One region of the Streptomyces yangpuensis genome, then DNA from elsewhere that is predicted to be linked to it. Evidence: riboswitches for the same ligand, from Rfam matches in the RefSeq annotation. Region 1 holds a riboswitch; the other holds the start of a gene.
The links. Region 1 has a riboswitch for cyclic di-AMP ahead of NRK68_RS25735 (M23 family metallopeptidase). Riboswitches for the same ligand answer to the same signal wherever they lie in the genome.
Positions count from the first base shown of each region.

Region 2: it holds a riboswitch for cyclic di-AMP, as region 1 does, so the genes downstream of both, NRK68_RS28760 (M23 family metallopeptidase) here and NRK68_RS25735 (M23 family metallopeptidase) in region 1, are expected to answer to the same signal.

Region 1 covers NZ_CP102514.1:5,618,462-5,626,111, reverse strand. The annotation lists gene NRK68_RS25760 (alkaline phosphatase family protein) at 1-400, opposite strand, end outside; gene NRK68_RS25755 (DUF5998 family protein) at 400-999, opposite strand; gene NRK68_RS25750 (bifunctional acetate--CoA ligase family protein/GNAT family N-acetyltransferase) at 1,050-3,839, opposite strand; gene NRK68_RS25745 (HPr family phosphocarrier protein) at 4,018-4,299, shown strand; gene NRK68_RS25740 (GntR family transcriptional regulator) at 4,504-5,181, opposite strand; gene NRK68_RS25735 (M23 family metallopeptidase) at 5,407-6,207, opposite strand; cyclic di-AMP (ydaO/yuaA leader) riboswitch at 6,220-6,379, opposite strand; gene NRK68_RS25730 (M16 family metallopeptidase) at 6,616-7,650, opposite strand, start outside.
Region 2 covers NZ_CP102514.1:6,325,367-6,333,016, forward strand. The annotation lists gene NRK68_RS28740 (phosphorylase family protein) at 1-532, shown strand, start outside; gene hpnH (adenosyl-hopene transferase HpnH) at 538-1,569, shown strand; gene NRK68_RS28750 (aspartate aminotransferase family protein) at 1,566-2,972, shown strand; gene NRK68_RS28755 (tyrosine-protein phosphatase) at 3,003-3,794, opposite strand; cyclic di-AMP (ydaO/yuaA leader) riboswitch at 4,107-4,286, shown strand; gene NRK68_RS28760 (M23 family metallopeptidase) at 4,289-5,302, shown strand; gene NRK68_RS28765 (SGNH/GDSL hydrolase family protein) at 5,466-6,251, shown strand; gene NRK68_RS28770 (MBL fold metallo-hydrolase) at 6,388-7,629, shown strand.

The sequences.
Region 1 (7,650 bases):
CGGTGGCCGGGTTGCGGACGGCGTAGCCGGGCAGTCCGTGGCGGGCGGGCGGCAGCCCGGTGCCGACGGAGGCCAGCGAGGTGGCGGTGGTCGCCGGGAAGCCCGCGGTGATCGGGCGCCCGGTCCCGCCGCGCGAGCTGCCGAGCAGGGAGGTGAGGTACGGGGCCTCGTCCGGGTGTGCCTTGATCTGCTCCCAGCCCATGCCGTCGACGAGGAAGACGCAGTTGCGGTCGGCCGGGGTCAGCTCCGTGATGGCGGCGGTGCAGCCGGGGACGCCCTGGCCCGCCGCGAGCGTCGGCAGCAGGTCGGCGAGCGAGCCGGCGCCGTACTCCGGGACGGGGGCGCCGGCCAGGTCCAGCAGCTCGGGCTCGGTCCAGTCCTGCGGTGCGGAGTACACCATCAGCGGGCGGAGGGGGTGGAGGTCGCCGCGGTCGCCTCGGAGAGGGCCTGCGCGAAGACCAGGGTCTGGCGCACCGCCTCCGGTCCGTCGCCGGCCTCGCTGACCCGCAGGCTGAGGTCGTCGGCGGTGGAGTTGCCGGTGTAGCCGTGGTCGGAGTCGCAGTTGGGGTCGCCGCAGGCGGCCGGCTCCAGGTCGATCCGGGAGACCGCGCCCCAGCCGATGGTCAGGACGACCTCGCGGGGCAGGGTGCCGGGGGTGTAGGACTCCGGGTTCGCGACGACGCGGCTCAGCACCACGGAGGAGATGCTGGAGAGCTTGACCGACTCGGTGGAGGTCGTCGCGTACGGGGACGGGGACCCGGCGTCGGCGGCCTGCTCGTCGGTGTGGCTGACGATGAAGCGGTTGCCGGTCAGGACGAGCACGGTGACGTGGCGGCGCACCTCGTTGGAGTCGAAGGTCGTCTCCTGGTGGACCAGGTACGACGAGATCGGCTCGCCGCCCACCGCGGCCTCCACCGCCTCGGCCACGAGGGCCGGGTAGTAGCCGCTGCGCTCGATCGCCGTGCGCAGCCCCTGGGTCGTCGTACCGGATTTCGCCATGGGGTCAATGGTAAGGCCCCTCGGGTGCCCTCCTACCGCGCCGTACCCGGTCAGTAACTGGGGAGGGTCCGCGGTCCGAGATCGCCGCGGGCGGGCGGATGGGCGACCCGGACGGTGGCGCTGAGCACGGAGGTCCCCTCGACGGCGACGACGACGGGCTCCAGGCAGACGCCGATCACCTCGGGATGGTCGTCGACGAGCCGGGACAGCCGCAGGAGCACCTCCTCCAGGGCGGGGGTGTCGACGGGGTCGCTGCCGCGCCAGCCGAAAAGGAGGGGAGCGGCGCGGATGGACCGGATCAGTCCGGCGGCGTCCCGGTCGGTGGCGGGGACCAGCCGGTGGGCGGTGTCGCCGAGCAGCTCGGAGGCGACCCCGGCGAGCCCGAAGGAGAGGACGGCGCCGGCGGCCGGGTCGATGACGGACCGGACGACGGTGTCGACACCGCGCGGCACCATGGCCTGGATCACGGGCTGGAGCTCGGCGGGCTTGCCGAGCGCGTCGGCGAGTTCCTCGTACGAGCGCCGCAGCTCGGCCTCGTTCGTGAGGTCGAGCCGTACGCCGCCCAGGTCCGCGCGGTGGCGCAGGTGCGGGGCGGTGGTCTTGAGGGCGACCGGGTAGCCCAGGATCCCGGCGGCCCGGACGGCGGCGTCGGCGCTGGGCGCGGGGAGCGTGGGCAGGACGCGGATCCCGTAGCGGGCGAGCAGCTCGCGGGCGTCCCAGTCCCTCAGGGTCAGTACGGCCCCGCCGTCGACGTCCGCGAGCAGCCCGGCGAGCTGGGCCGCGGCGCCGGCCTCGTCGATGTCCTCGTACTCGGGAACCTGCCCGGCGTCGGCGAGGGCCCGCCGCCACTGCCCGTAGCGCACGGCCTCCGCGACGGCTTTCACGGCGCGCTCGGCGGCGGGGTAGCTGGGGATCCGGTCCGGGTCGGCGGTGGCGGTGGCCGCGGGGGCGGCCGGGGTCCAGGGGCTGCCCGCGGCGGGGCGGTCCGGCTCCTCCGCGTCGGGTGCGCGGGTCGCGGAGAGGGCCTGCACCAGCTCGGCCAGTTCCACGTGTACGACCGCCACCGGCTTGCCGGGGGCCTCGGCGACGGCCTCGCGGAGCGCGTCGGCCAGGTCGTCGGCGAGGGCGTGCTCGCTGACCCACGGGATGGCGGTCACGACCACCGCGTCGCAGTCGTCGGAGGTGAGGGCGGCGGCCAGGGCGGTACGGAAGTCCTCCGGGGACGCCGCGGTCGTCAGGTCCAGGGGCGGCAGCGGCCGCAGGCCCTGGGTGAGGCAGGCGTCGTAGGTGAGGACGCCGAGGGACTCGGAGTTGCCGAGGATGGCGATCCGGGGTCCGGCGGGCAGTGGCTGCGAGGCCAGCAGCAGGCCGACGTCCACCAGCTCGGTGACCGTGTCGACCCGGATGACGCCGGCCTGTCGCAGCAGGGCGGAGACGGTGTCCTCCGACAGCCGGGTGCCGGGGACGACGTGTCCGGCGGGGGTGTGGCGGCCCCCCTTGGCGACGACCACGGGCTTGACGGCGGCGGTCCGGCGGGCGAGGCGGGTGAACTTCCGCGGGTTGCCGAGGGTTTCGAGGTAGAGCAGGGCGACGTCGGTCGCCTCGTCCTCGTACCAGTACTGGAGGATGTCGTTGCCGGAGACGTCGGCCCGGTTCCCGGCGGAGACAAAGGAGGACAGTCCTTCGCCGCGCCGGAGCAGCGCCGAGAGCAGGGCGATGCCGATCGCCCCGGACTGGGTGAACAGGCCGGTGCGGCCGCGCACCGGCATCGGAGCGGGGGTCAGGGAGGCGTTGAGCTCCACCTCCGGGGCAGTGTTGATCACCCCGTAGGCGTTGGGTCCGATGAGGCGCATCCCGTACGAGCGCACCTGCCGCAGCAGCTCGCGCTGGCGGGCGAGTCCCGCCGGGCCGCTGTCCCCGTACCCGGCGGAGAGGACGACGAGCCCCTGCACGCCGTGCTCGCCGCAGGCGGCCACCGCGTCGGGGACCCGGTCGGCCGGGACGGCGATCACCGCGAGGTCGACGGGGGCGTCGATGGCCGCGACGGTGCGGTAGGCGCGCACACCGTCGAGGAGGTCACGGGTGACGGCCTCGTTGACGGCGTAGAGGTGGCCGTGGAAGCCGCTGTCGCGCAGGTTGCGCAGTGCGGCCGCGCCCACGCCGGCGCCGGAACGGCTGACGCCGACGACCGCCACCGAACCGGGGGCCAGCAGGCGCTGTACGGAGCGGGCCTCGGCGCGCTGTTCCCGGGCGCGCTGCACGGCGAGGGACTCGGCGGTGGGTTCGAGGTCGAGGGTGAGGTGGACGGACCCGTCCTCGAAGCTTCGCTTCTGCTGGTAGCCGACGTCCGTGAACACCTTGATCATCTTGGTGTTGGCGGGCAGCACCTCGGCGGCGAACCGGCGGATGCCGCGCTCGCGGGCCACCGCGCCGATGTGTTCGAGGAGCGCGGAGGCGACCCCGCGGCCCTGGTGGGCGTCCTGGACGAGGAAGGCGACCTCCGCCTCGTCGGCGGGGGCGGAGGCGGGCCGGCCGTCGGGGCCGATGCGGTCGTAGCGGACGGTGCCGATGAACTCCTCGCCGACGGTCGCGGCGAGGCCCACCCGGTCCACGTAGTCGTGGTGCGTGAAGCGGTGCACGTCGCGGTCGGAGAGGCGGGGGTAGGGCGCGAAGAAGCGGTAGTACTTCGACTCGTCCGAGACCTGCTCGTAGAAGCTGACGAGCCGGCCCGCGTCCTCGGTGGTGATGGGCCTGATCCGCGCGGTGCCGCCGTCGCGGAGGACGACGTCGGCTTCCCAGTGGGCCGGGTAGGACGGGTCCGACTCTATGGTCATGCGCATACCTTACGGCCGGACCGGGGCGGACAGCGCTCGCGCGGCGCAGCGGGCAAGCCGGCACAGACCGGTGCAAGCTGGGGAAGTCGAAGAGCGGCGAAATTCAGGCCGAAGGTCGGTCGGAGCATTCAGGGTGCCGTGAGAGACTGGTCTAGACAACCGTAAGAACCTGAAGGGCATCACCATGGCAGAGCGCCGCGTCAACGTCGGTTGGGCCGAGGGCCTGCACGCTCGTCCCGCCTCGATCTTCGTCCGTGCGACGACCGCTTCCGGCGTCCCGGTGACCATCGCGAAGTCCGGCGGCGACCCCGTCAACGCCGCTTCCATGCTGGCGGTGCTGGGCCTGGGCGCGCAGGGTGGCGAGGAGATCGTCCTCGCCTCCGAGGCCGAAGGCGCGGAGGCCGCACTGGACCGCCTCGCGAAGCTGGTCGCCGAGGGTCTCGAAGAGCTCCCCGAGACCGTCTGACCCTTCGGGTTCACCCCGCGTCACGCGAACGGCGAAGCCGCGGCCCCGGACGGGGGTCGCGGCTGCGTCGTTCTCCGGTACGCGAGGCCGGGAAAGCGAACCCCGGGGAATTCGGCTCGGCGAAATAGAGCCGGCGCAGCGAATTACCGCACGTATCGAATTCTCGCGATTCGCACGATGCCCGTCCTTTGTATACGGCTCCTGTTAATGCCGGCCGCTCGACATGTTTACGGCAGGTTGCGAAGTGCTCACCGCCGGCCGTTTGCGCAGCCGGTGCGCGGCGGCCGCGCGATCGGCGTGGACCGCGGTCAGCGTCCGCGCCCGCTCGGCGTCCCCCCGGGCCACCGCGTCCACGATCGCGCCGTGCTCCGCCCAGGACTCCGCCGGCCGGGCCGGCGCCTCCACCACGTACATCCACGCCACCTTGTGCCGCATCTGCGTGAGCAGCGCGATCAGCCCCGGGCTGCCGGAGGCCTGCGCGAGCGTCTCGTGGAACCAGCCCCCGAGCGACCGCAGGTCCTCGCCCTGCCCCCGCCTGGCGCGTTCCTGACCCAGCCTGACCAGCCCCCGCAGCACCTTGAGGTGCGCGTCGGTGCGGCGCCGGGCGGCGCGGGCGGCCGCCAGCGGCTCCAGCAGCATCCGCAGCTCCAGGAGGTCCGCGGCCTCCTGCGCCGTCGGCTCGGCCACGCACGCCCCGGCGTGGCGCCGCGTGGTCACGAAGCCCTCGGACTCCAGGGTCCGCAGGGCCTCGCGGACCGGGACGCGCGAGACCCCGTACCGGCGGGCCAGCACCTCCTCGGTCAGCCGACCGCCCGGTTCGAACACCCCGGAGACGATGTCGTCGCGAATTGCCGTGCATACCGCGTGCGCAGGAATACGCAAGACCGAACCTCCGCCTATTTCCGATCGCCAGCCCCCATGCGCACACACGCGCACGCCACGACTCTATTGCAGCACAGCATAATTTCGAGAGCGGACGGAAATCCGAAACATTGCATCCGGACGCAAAAACACGAAGACCCCGGCTCGGGAGGCGGGGTCTTCGTGAAGCTGTGCGCGCTGTGTGCTGCGTGCTGTACGCGCGCCGCGGTGGGCGGCGCCGAGGGGTCAGAGGCTGACGCCGTGCGAGCGCAGGTAGGCGATCGGGTCGATGTCCGAGCCGTACTGCGAGCCGGTGCGGGCCTCGAAGTGCAGGTGCGGGCCGCTGGAGTTGCCGGTGGAGCCCGACAGGCCGATCTGCTGGCCCGGGGTGACCTGCTGGCCGACGGAGACGTTCAGCGAGGACAGGTGGCCGTACTGCGTGAAGGTGCCGTCGTTGTGCTTGATGACGACGTTGTTGCCGTACGCGCCGCCCCAGCCGGCCTCGACGACGGTACCGAAGCCCACGGCCTGCACCGAGGTGCCGGAGGCGGCGTGGAAGTCGATGCCGGTGTGGCTGCCGGAGGACCACATGCCGCCGCCCGCCTTGTACTGCGTGCTGACGTACGAGTCGTCCAGCGGCGAGACGAAGGTGTTGAGGCGCTTGCGCTCCTCCTCGCGGGCGGCGCGCTCGGCGGCCTCACGCTCGGCCTTCGCCTTGGCCTCGGCGAGGCGCTTGGCCTCGGCGGCCTTCTGCTTGGCGTCGGCCTCGGCCTGGGCCTTGGCGGCGGCGTGCTCGGCGGCGCGCTGCTGGGACTCGGCCTGGTCCTGGATGTCGCCCGCGAGGTCCTCGGCGACGACCACGGCACCCAGCCCGTTCTCCGGGGCGGAGCTGCTGTGGTTGTCCGCGGCGAAGGCCGGGGCGGCGAGGGAGCCGACCACACCCGTGGTGGCGATCGCGGCGATACCGGCGTAGCCGGCGGTCTTCTTGCTCAGGCGGCTGGAACCACGGTGCTTGCCGGTACCAGCGGGACGACTGCCAAACGCCATGAAGGGTTTGATCCTTTCCTTCCTTCTCGCCTACCGGGTTAGCTGACGGGTTCGGAGCAGGAAGGTCTCCTACGGACCTCCTCTTGCGAGGGAGTCCGATTCACCCCAGGGACTGATGTGGGTCCCCGGCTCCCCAGGCTCGCGCCTGACGGGGACTCGGCGATCGCTGCCCGGTGCCGCGGGTGCGGCGGGCACAACTGACGGACAGCACGGCCGACGCTAGGCGGATCATCAGTCAATCGCCAAACAGACGCGCCTTTTTGTTGCGTACGCCACATCACATACAAGCAACCTCATCACTAAACGGACAAAAGAGGCTCCGGCGGAAAACCGCCGGAGCCTCGTGCGAAGTGCGTCGGCCGCCCGTCATCCGGGCGCCCTTCAGGTCAGTTGACGACGACCACGACGTCAGTTGGTGACGACCGTGACCTCACCGATCCCGAGGGCCCGCACCGGCTCCTCGATCTGCGCGGCGTCGCCCACCAGAACCGTGACGAGCCGGTCCGCCGGGAACGCCTTCACGACCGCCGTGGTCGCCTCCACCGTGCCGGTTTCGGCCAACTGCGCGTACAGCTGCGCCTGGTAGTCGTCCGGCAGCTCCTGCTCGACCTGGTCGGCCAGGGTGCCGGCGACCGAGGCGGCCGTCTCGAACTTCAGCGGGGCCACGCCCACCAGGTTCTGCACGGCCACATCGCGCTCGGCGTCGGTCAGACCGCCCTCCGCGAGGGTGCGCAGCACCTTCCAGAGGTCCTCCAGCGCCGGACCGGTGTTGGGGGTGTCCACCGAGCCGCTGATGGCGAGCATGGAGGCGCCCTTGCCGTCGGCGGTGGAGCGCAGCACCTGGCCGAAGGCCCGCACGCCGTAGGTGTAGCCCTTCTCCTCGCGCAGGACCTTGTCCAGGCGGGAGGTGAGGGTGCCGCCGAGGCAGTACGTGCCGAGCACCTGGGCCGCCCAGACGCGGTCGTGGCGGTCCGGCCCGATGCGGCCGATCAGCAGCTGCGTCTGGACCGCGCCGGGGCGGTCGACGATGACCACGCGGCCGGTGTCGTCGGCGGTCACGGGAGGCACGGGGCGGGCCTCGGCGGTGTCGCCGGTCCAGGCGCCCAGGGTGTCCGCCAGTACGGCGTCCAGGTCGATGCCGGTCAGGTCGCCGACGACCACCGCGGTGGCGGTGGCGGGGCGTACATGGGCCTCGTAGAAGGCGCGTACGGCGGCGGAGTCGATCCGGGCGACCGTCTCCTCGGTGCCCTGGCGCGGCCGGGAGATCCGCAGGGAGGCCGGGAAGAGCTCCTTGGAGAGCTGCTTGGCGGCGCGGCGCTGCGGGTTGGCCAGCTCGTGCGGGATCTCGTCGAGCCGGTTGCGCACCAGCCGGTCCACCTCCGCGTCGGCGAAGGCGGGGGCGCGCAGCGCCTCGGCGAGCAGGCCCAGCGCCTTGGCCAGCCG
Region 2 (7,650 bases), 710 kb from region 1:
CCTGCGTACCGGGATGGGACCGTGCGCGGCCGAACGGGCCGTCCTCGGGGCCCTTCACGGGCCCGGCACGGACCGGGCCGCCCTCCTCGCCACCGGGTTCTGCGCCGGGCTCGTCCCCGGCATGAGCCCCGGCGACCTCGTCGTCGCCGAGGAGACCCGCGACCCGCGGGGGACCGTCCCCTGCACCGGGGTCGCGCTGCTCGCCGAGGCGCTGGCCCGGGCCGTCCCCGGCCGGACCGTGCACATCGGCCCGCTGACCGGGTCCGACCACGTCGTCCGCGGCCGGGAGCGCGCGCGGCTGCGCGCCACGGGCGCGGTCGCGGTCGACATGGAGTCCGCGGCGACCCTCCGGGCCGCGGTCCGCGACGGGGAACGCCCCGTTGCGGCCGTCCGGGTGATCGTGGACGCTCCGGAGCACGAGCTCGTCCGAATCGGCACGGTGCGCGGGGGAATATCGGCCTTCCGTGTCCTGCGTGCCGTACTGCCCGCGTTTTACGAATGGCACCGTTCTTCGCTGCTCCCCAGGAGGTGAGCCAGATGGCCATGCCGCTGCGCCAGACCATCAGGGTCGGGACCTATCTGCTCGAACAGAAGCTCCGCAAGCGGGACAAGTTCCCGCTGATCGTGGAGCTGGAGCCGCTCTACGCGTGCAACCTGGCCTGTGAGGGCTGCGGGAAGATCCAGCACCCGGCGGGCGTGCTCAAGCAGCGCATGCCGGTCGCCCAGGCGGTCGGGGCGGTGCTGGAGTCCGGTGCGCCGATGGTGTCCATCGCGGGCGGCGAGCCCTTGATGCACCCGCAGATCCACGAGATCGTGCGGCAATTGGTGGCCCGGCGGAAGTACGTGTTCCTGTGCACCAACGCGCTGCTGCTGCGCAAGAAGATCGAGAAGTTCACGCCCTCCCCGTACTTCGCCTTCGCGGTGCACATCGACGGCCTGCGCGAGCGCCATGACGAGTCGGTGGCCAAGGAGGGCGTCTTCGACGAGGCGGTCGAGGCCATCAAGGAGGCGAAGCGCCGGGGATTCCGGGTGACGACGAACTCCACCTTCTTCAACACCGACACCCCGCAGACGATCATCGAGGTGCTGAACTTCCTCAATGACGACCTGCAGGTGGACGAAATGATGATCTCGCCCGCGTACGCCTACGAAAAGGCACCGGACCAGGAGCATTTCCTCGGCGTCGACCAGACCCGCGATCTCTTCCGGAAGGCTTTCGCGGGCGGCAACCGGCGGCGCTGGCGGCTCAACCACTCCCCGCTCTTCCTCGACTTCCTGGAAGGAAAGGCCGACTTCCCCTGCACGGCCTGGGCCATTCCGAATTACTCCCTCTTCGGCTGGCAGCGCCCCTGCTATCTGATGAGCGACGGCTATGTGCCGACGTACCGGGAACTCGTGGAGGACACCGACTGGGACAAGTACGGCCGCGGAAAGGACCCGCGCTGCGCGAACTGCATGGCGCACTGCGGCTACGAGCCCACCGCCGTCCTCGCCACCATGGGCTCCCTGAAGGAATCCCTGCGGGCCGCCCGGGAGACGGTCGGCGGCAACCGGGACAGGTCGGCATGAGTCCGGCGGAAGAGGGACGGGACGGCGGTTTCGACCTCCGCGCCCTGCTCACCGCGCGCGGGGCGGAGCGGTACGAGCTGCACGCCCGCCACCTGAACCACCAACTGCCCCGGATGCTCCGCACCATCGGCTTCGACAAGGTCTACGAGCGGGCCGAGGGAGCCCACTTCTGGGACGCCGAGGGCAACGACCACCTCGACATGCTCGCCGGGTTCGGGGTGATGGGCCTGGGCCGCCACCACCCCGTCGTCCGCCGGGCCCTGCACGACGTGCTGGACGCCCAGCTCGCCGACCTCACCCGCTTCGACTGCCAGCCGCTGCCCGGGCTGCTGGCCGAGAAGCTCCTGTCGTACAGCCCGCACCTGGACCGGGTCTTCTTCGGCAACAGCGGCACCGAGGCGGTGGAGACGGCCCTGAAGTTCGCCCGGTACGCCACCGGGCGGCCCAGGGTCCTCTACTGCGACCACGCCTTCCACGGGCTGACCGCCGGCTCCCTCTCGGTGAACGGCGAGGGAGGCTTCCGCGACGGTTTCGCGCCGCTGCTGCCCGACACCCGGGTCGCGCTGGGCGATCTGGCCGCCCTGGAGCGGGAGCTGAAGCGCGGCGACGTCGCCGCTTTCGTCGTGGAGCCGATCCAGGGCAAAGGGGTCCTCGCCGCCCCGCCCGGGTTCCTGCTCGCCGCGCAGGAGCTGCTGCACCGGCACAAGGCGCTGCTGATCGCGGACGAGGTGCAGACCGGCCTGGGACGTACCGGCGACTTCTACGCGTACCAGCACGAGCCGGGTGTCGAGCCCGACCTGGTGTGCGTGGCCAAGGCGCTGTCCGGCGGTTACGTGCCGGTCGGCGCGACCCTCGGCAAGGACTGGATCTTCAAGAAGGTCTACTCGTCGATGGACCGGGTGCTCGTGCACTCCGCGAGCTTCGGGTCCAACGCGCAGGCGATGGCGGCCGGGCTGGCGGTGCTGTCCGTCATGGAGGACGAGCACCTCGTGGCCCGCGCGCGGGCCACGGGCGACCTGCTGCGCGGGCGGCTCGCGGCCATGGTGGACGAGTACGAGCTGCTGCACGAGGTCCGCGGGCGCGGCCTGATGATCGGCATCGAGTTCGGGCGGCCCTCCTCGCTGGGGCTGCGCAGCCGGTGGACGATGCTCCAGGCGGCCCGCAAGGGTCTCTTCGCGCAGATGGTCGTGGTGCCGCTGCTCCAGAGGCACCGGATCCTCACCCAGGTGTCCGGGGACCATCTGGAGGTGATCAAGCTGATCCCGCCGCTGGTGCTGGACGAGGAGGACGTCGACCGGTTCGTCGGCGCCTTCCGCGAGGTCATGGACGACGCCCACGGGGGGTCCGCACTGATGTGGGACTTCGGCAGGACGCTGGTGAAGCAGGCCGTCGCCGCGCGCTGACGGCCCGCGTCCCCGGGTGGTCCTCCCGGATCAGGCCAACAGCCGGTCGCGGAGTCGGTCGAGGGTCTCGGGCTCCAGCCCGAGGCCCCCCGACAGGTAGCGCTCCACCCCGCCCCAGACCTCGTCGATCGTGTCGAAGGCGGCGATCAGGTATTCGGCGCGGGCGTCGAAGAGCGGCGCGAGCAGTTCCATCACCTCGGGCGAGCGGGCCTCGGCCGAGGCGGAGCTGCGACGCACCCGGTACCGGCGGTGCGGGGCGTTGGACTCCAGGTAGTCCGCCACGATCGCCTCCCGCTCGACGCCCAGCGCGAGCAGGGTGACGGCGACGGAGAGGCCGGCCCGGTCCTTGCCGGCCGCGCAGTGCAGGAGGGCGGGCACGCTGTCCTCGGCGAGGGCGTGGACGACCCGGCTGTGCTCGGCGGTGCGGGTGCGGATGATCCCGCGGTAGGAGTTCGCCATCCGGGCCGCCGCCTTGCCCTCGCCCAGGATCGAGCGGAGCTGGTCGAGGTCGCCGTCGCGGACCAGCCGCCAGAACTCCCGGCCGTCGGCCGGGTCCGACAGAGGGATGCTGACGTTCCGTACGCCGGGCAGTTCGACGTCCGGCCCCTCCAGGGCGTGGTCGGCGCCGTTGCGGAAGTCGAAGATGGTGTGGAGGCCGAGCGAGGCGAGGAATTCTGCATCGGTTTCGGTGGCATGTGCGAGATGTCCGCTTCGGAATAGTCGTCCCGTCGCGACCCTTCGGCCATCGGAAGTCGGCAATCCGCCCACATCGCGGAAATTGCGCACTCCGGTCAGCTCCGGCTCCTGTATCTGCTGGGTCACGGTAACTCCTCCGCCTTCTCATGGGGCGTCTGTCCGAATTGAGCTACTTGGCGCCAACTTGCCATACCCGGAGGCGAGATCGGGCACGTCCCCGTGAGCCAGATCATACGGTGACCGTGAGTGCCTGATCGTCGAAGCCGAATGGCCCGGCGCAGGCGGCTGTTGGCGCGGCGGAATGGACGGAGGGTGACCGGAATTCCGGCACGCCCTCATGCCTGTGAATCCGTCAGGGAATTCACGGCTTGTTCGGCGTGCCGACAAGGGATTACCTTCGCGATCGATCCGGGTGGATCGCCGAATCCTGCCGCCACCCGGAAACCGCAACCGAACCATTTCGCGCGGCAGGAGCGGGGGAACCAGGTAAGCCGCTGTGCCGGAGATCTTTTCTCCGGAACGGCTCGGGGTGAAGCCGTTCATGTCCCGTACATGTACGGCCGGACATCTCCAGTCCGAACCCGACAGCTCACCTCGCAGGCGCCGGAGAGGAATGCGCCATGCCTGCAAAGGGTAAGCACCGCCGTCCCAAGTCCCTTTTCTTTTCCCGCGGATTCGCGGTCGCAGGCACCGGTGGCGCGGCCCTCGCCCTGCCGCTGACGGTCGCCGCCGGCGCCCACGCGGCCGGCCCGCAGACGGCGCCCGCCGCCGCACCGGCCGTCGCCCCCGCCGTGGCCCAGCAGGTCCCCGCCGCGCTCCAGGCCGCCCCTGCGGCCGCCGTGCAGTCCGCCCCGGCCGTCTACACGGTCGTCCCGGGCGACTGCCTCTCGGTGATCGCTGCGGAGCACAGCCTGGACGGCGGCTGGCAGCGGCTGTACGAGCGGAACCGCGAGGCGGTCGGCAGCGACCCGTCGCTGATCCACCCCGGCCTGAAGCTGACCCTCGGCGGCCGTGGCGAGGCCGCCCCGCTCGACACCGTCCCCGCCCCGCGGACCGCCCCCGAGGCCGCCCCGAAGGCCGCTCCGAAGGCGGCCCCCAAGGCGGCCCCCAAGGCAGCCCCCGAGGCCGAGGCCGAGTCCGAGCCGGCCGGGCAGGCCGCCGCCCCGCGGGCGCAGCGGGCCGCCGCCCCCGAGGCCCGGGCCGAGGCCCCCGCCGCCCAGCCGGCCGCCGCCGGATTCGTCGCCCCGGTCGGCGGTGGCGTCTCCACCCAGTACAAGGTCGCCGGTGCCATGTGGTCCTCCGGCTACCACACGGGCGTCGACTTCATCGCCCCCATGGGCACCAGCGTCAAGGCCGTCGGCGCCGGCACCGTGGTCTCCGCGGGCTGGAGCGGCTCGTACGGCAACGAGGTCGTCATCCGGCACGCGGACGGCAAGTACTCCCAGTACGCCCACCTGTCCCAGCTCTCCGTCTCCTCCGGCCAGAGCGTCACCGCCGGCCAGAGCATCGGTCTCTCCGGCTCCACCGGCAATTCGACCGGCCCGCACCTGCACTTCGAGATCCGTACGAGCCCGTCCTACGGCTCGGACATGGACCCGATCGCCTACCTCCGCTCGAAGGGCGCCTCCCTCTGACGGCACCCGCCGACGGAGCACCGACACGCGTGGGGCCGGGACCCGAGGGGGGCCCCGGCCCCACGTGTACTTATTCCTTACATCGCGCGTGGTACAGATCACGGCCCGTCAACCCCTCATTACGTTGGCGTAGGTTGGTTACGGGAGTGAAGGATGGGTTCTCGTGGCAGCGACGACGACGAAACTCAAGACCATCGGCTCGTACGCGGCGATCGGGGACAGCTTCACAGAGGGCGTGGGGGACCCGGGGCCCGGAGATTCTTTTCTCGGCTGGGCGGACCGGCTCGCCGTGCTCCTGGCAGATCGGCGCGAAGAGCACGACTTCCGTTATGCGAATCTCGCGGTACGCGGGAAGCTCCTCGACCAGATCGTGGCCGACCAGGTGCCGAGGGCCAAGGCCCTCGCCCCGGACCTGGTCACCTTCTGCGCCGGCGGCAACGACATCATCCGGCCCGGCAGCGACCCGGACGACGTGGCGGAACGCTTCGAGGCGGCCGTCGCCGACCTCACCGGAGCCGTCGGCCACGTCATGATCACCACCGGGTTCGACACCCGGGGCGTGCCCGTCCTCAAGCACATCCGGGGGAAGGTTGCGACGTATAGCGCGCACGTGCGCGCCATCGCCGACCGGTACGACTGCCCCGTGCTCGACCTCTGGTCGCTGAAGTCCGTACAGGACCGGCGCGCCTGGGACGCGGACCGGCTGCACCTCTCGCCCGAGGGCCACACCCGCGTCGCACTGCGGGCCGCGCAGGTCCTCGGCCTGGACGTGCCCGCCGACCCCGACCAGCCCTGGCCGCAGCTGCGCCCGCGCGGCTCGGTGGACGTGACCCGCGACAACATCCAGTGGGCCCGCGAGTACCTGGTGCCCTGGATCGGCCGCCGCCTGCGCGGCGAATCCTCCGGCGACCACATCGAGGCGAAGCGGCCGGACCTCCTGCCGCTGTAGCCGCCGGACGACGGGCGGGCAGGGCCTGCAGGAGGGGCGGGCAGGAGGGGCGGGCGGAATCCTTCGGGGCCGGTGTGCGTTGGGATGGTCGTAGCGATACGACCGCACCGACGACCCCACCCTCCCTGGAGGCGCTTTGACCGGCTCCCGTCCCCTCCGCCCGCGGCTGCGCGCCCTGCGGCCCGAAGCCTTCGGCGCGGACCCGTCCGGCGCCAGGCTGGAGCGGATCCGCCGCTCGCCGAACTTCGCCGACGGCGTCTTCCAGAACCCGGTCGGAGCCCGGAACAGGCCCTCGGGGTCGATGACCGAGTTCGCGAAGATCTACTTCCACCGTGAGCAGCGCGTCAGGCGAAGCCCCGCGGCGGCGATCCCGGTGCACCCGACCACCCTCGCCGACCTGGCGAAGCCGCCCACGAGCGGTCTGCGCCTGACCTGGATGGGGCACTCCAGCGTGCTCGCGGAGATCGACGGGCACCGGGTGCTGTTCGACCCGGTGTGGGGCGAGCGCTGCTCCCCCTTCCCGTTCGCCGGCCCCAAGCGGCTGCACCCGGTGCCGGTCCCGCTGGCCGCGCTCGGCGAGGTCGACGTCGTGGTCATCTCGCACGACCACTACGACCACCTCGACCTGCCGACGATCAAGGCGCTGGCCGGCACGGACACGCTCTTCGCCGTCCCGCTCGGTGTCGGCGCGCACCTGGAGCGCTGGGGCGTGGCGGCCGACCGGCTGCGCGAGCTCGACTGGAACGAGACCACCCGGATCGGCGGCCTGTCGCTGACGGCGACGCCCGCCCGGCACTTCTGCGGCCGCGGCTTGCGCAACCAGCAGCACACCCTGTGGGCCTCCTGGGTGGTCGCGGGCGACGAGCACCGGATCTACCACAGCGGTGACACCGGCTACTTCCCCGGCTTCGCGGAGATCGGCGCCGCGCACGGGCCCTTCGACGCCACGATGATCCAGATCGGGGCCTACTCGGAGTACTGGCCCGACATCCACATGACCCCCGAGGAGGGCATGCGCGCCCACCTCGACCTCCAGGGCGGCACCGCGCACGGCACGATGCTGCCGATCCACTGGGGCACCTTCAACCTGGCCCTGCACCCGTGGGACGAGCCGGGCGAGGGCACCCTGGCCGCCGCCGAGGGCGCCGGAGCGGCCGTCGCGCTGCCGATTCCGGGCCAGCCGTTCGAGCCCGGGGCCGAGGGTGCGCCGGCCCAGCCGTGGTGGCGGCCGTTCGCGGCCGGGGCGGCGGCGGGCGGAGCCGTGGACGGGCCTGCGGCCGTGCCCTCGCACCAGGCCGGCGGAGCGGCGGCGACAACGGCCCGCGTGGTGTCGACGGCCGTGAGCGAGCAGGAGAAGCCGGAGTCCGTAGGGTCGTAGCGAACGCCCCGGGCGGTACGC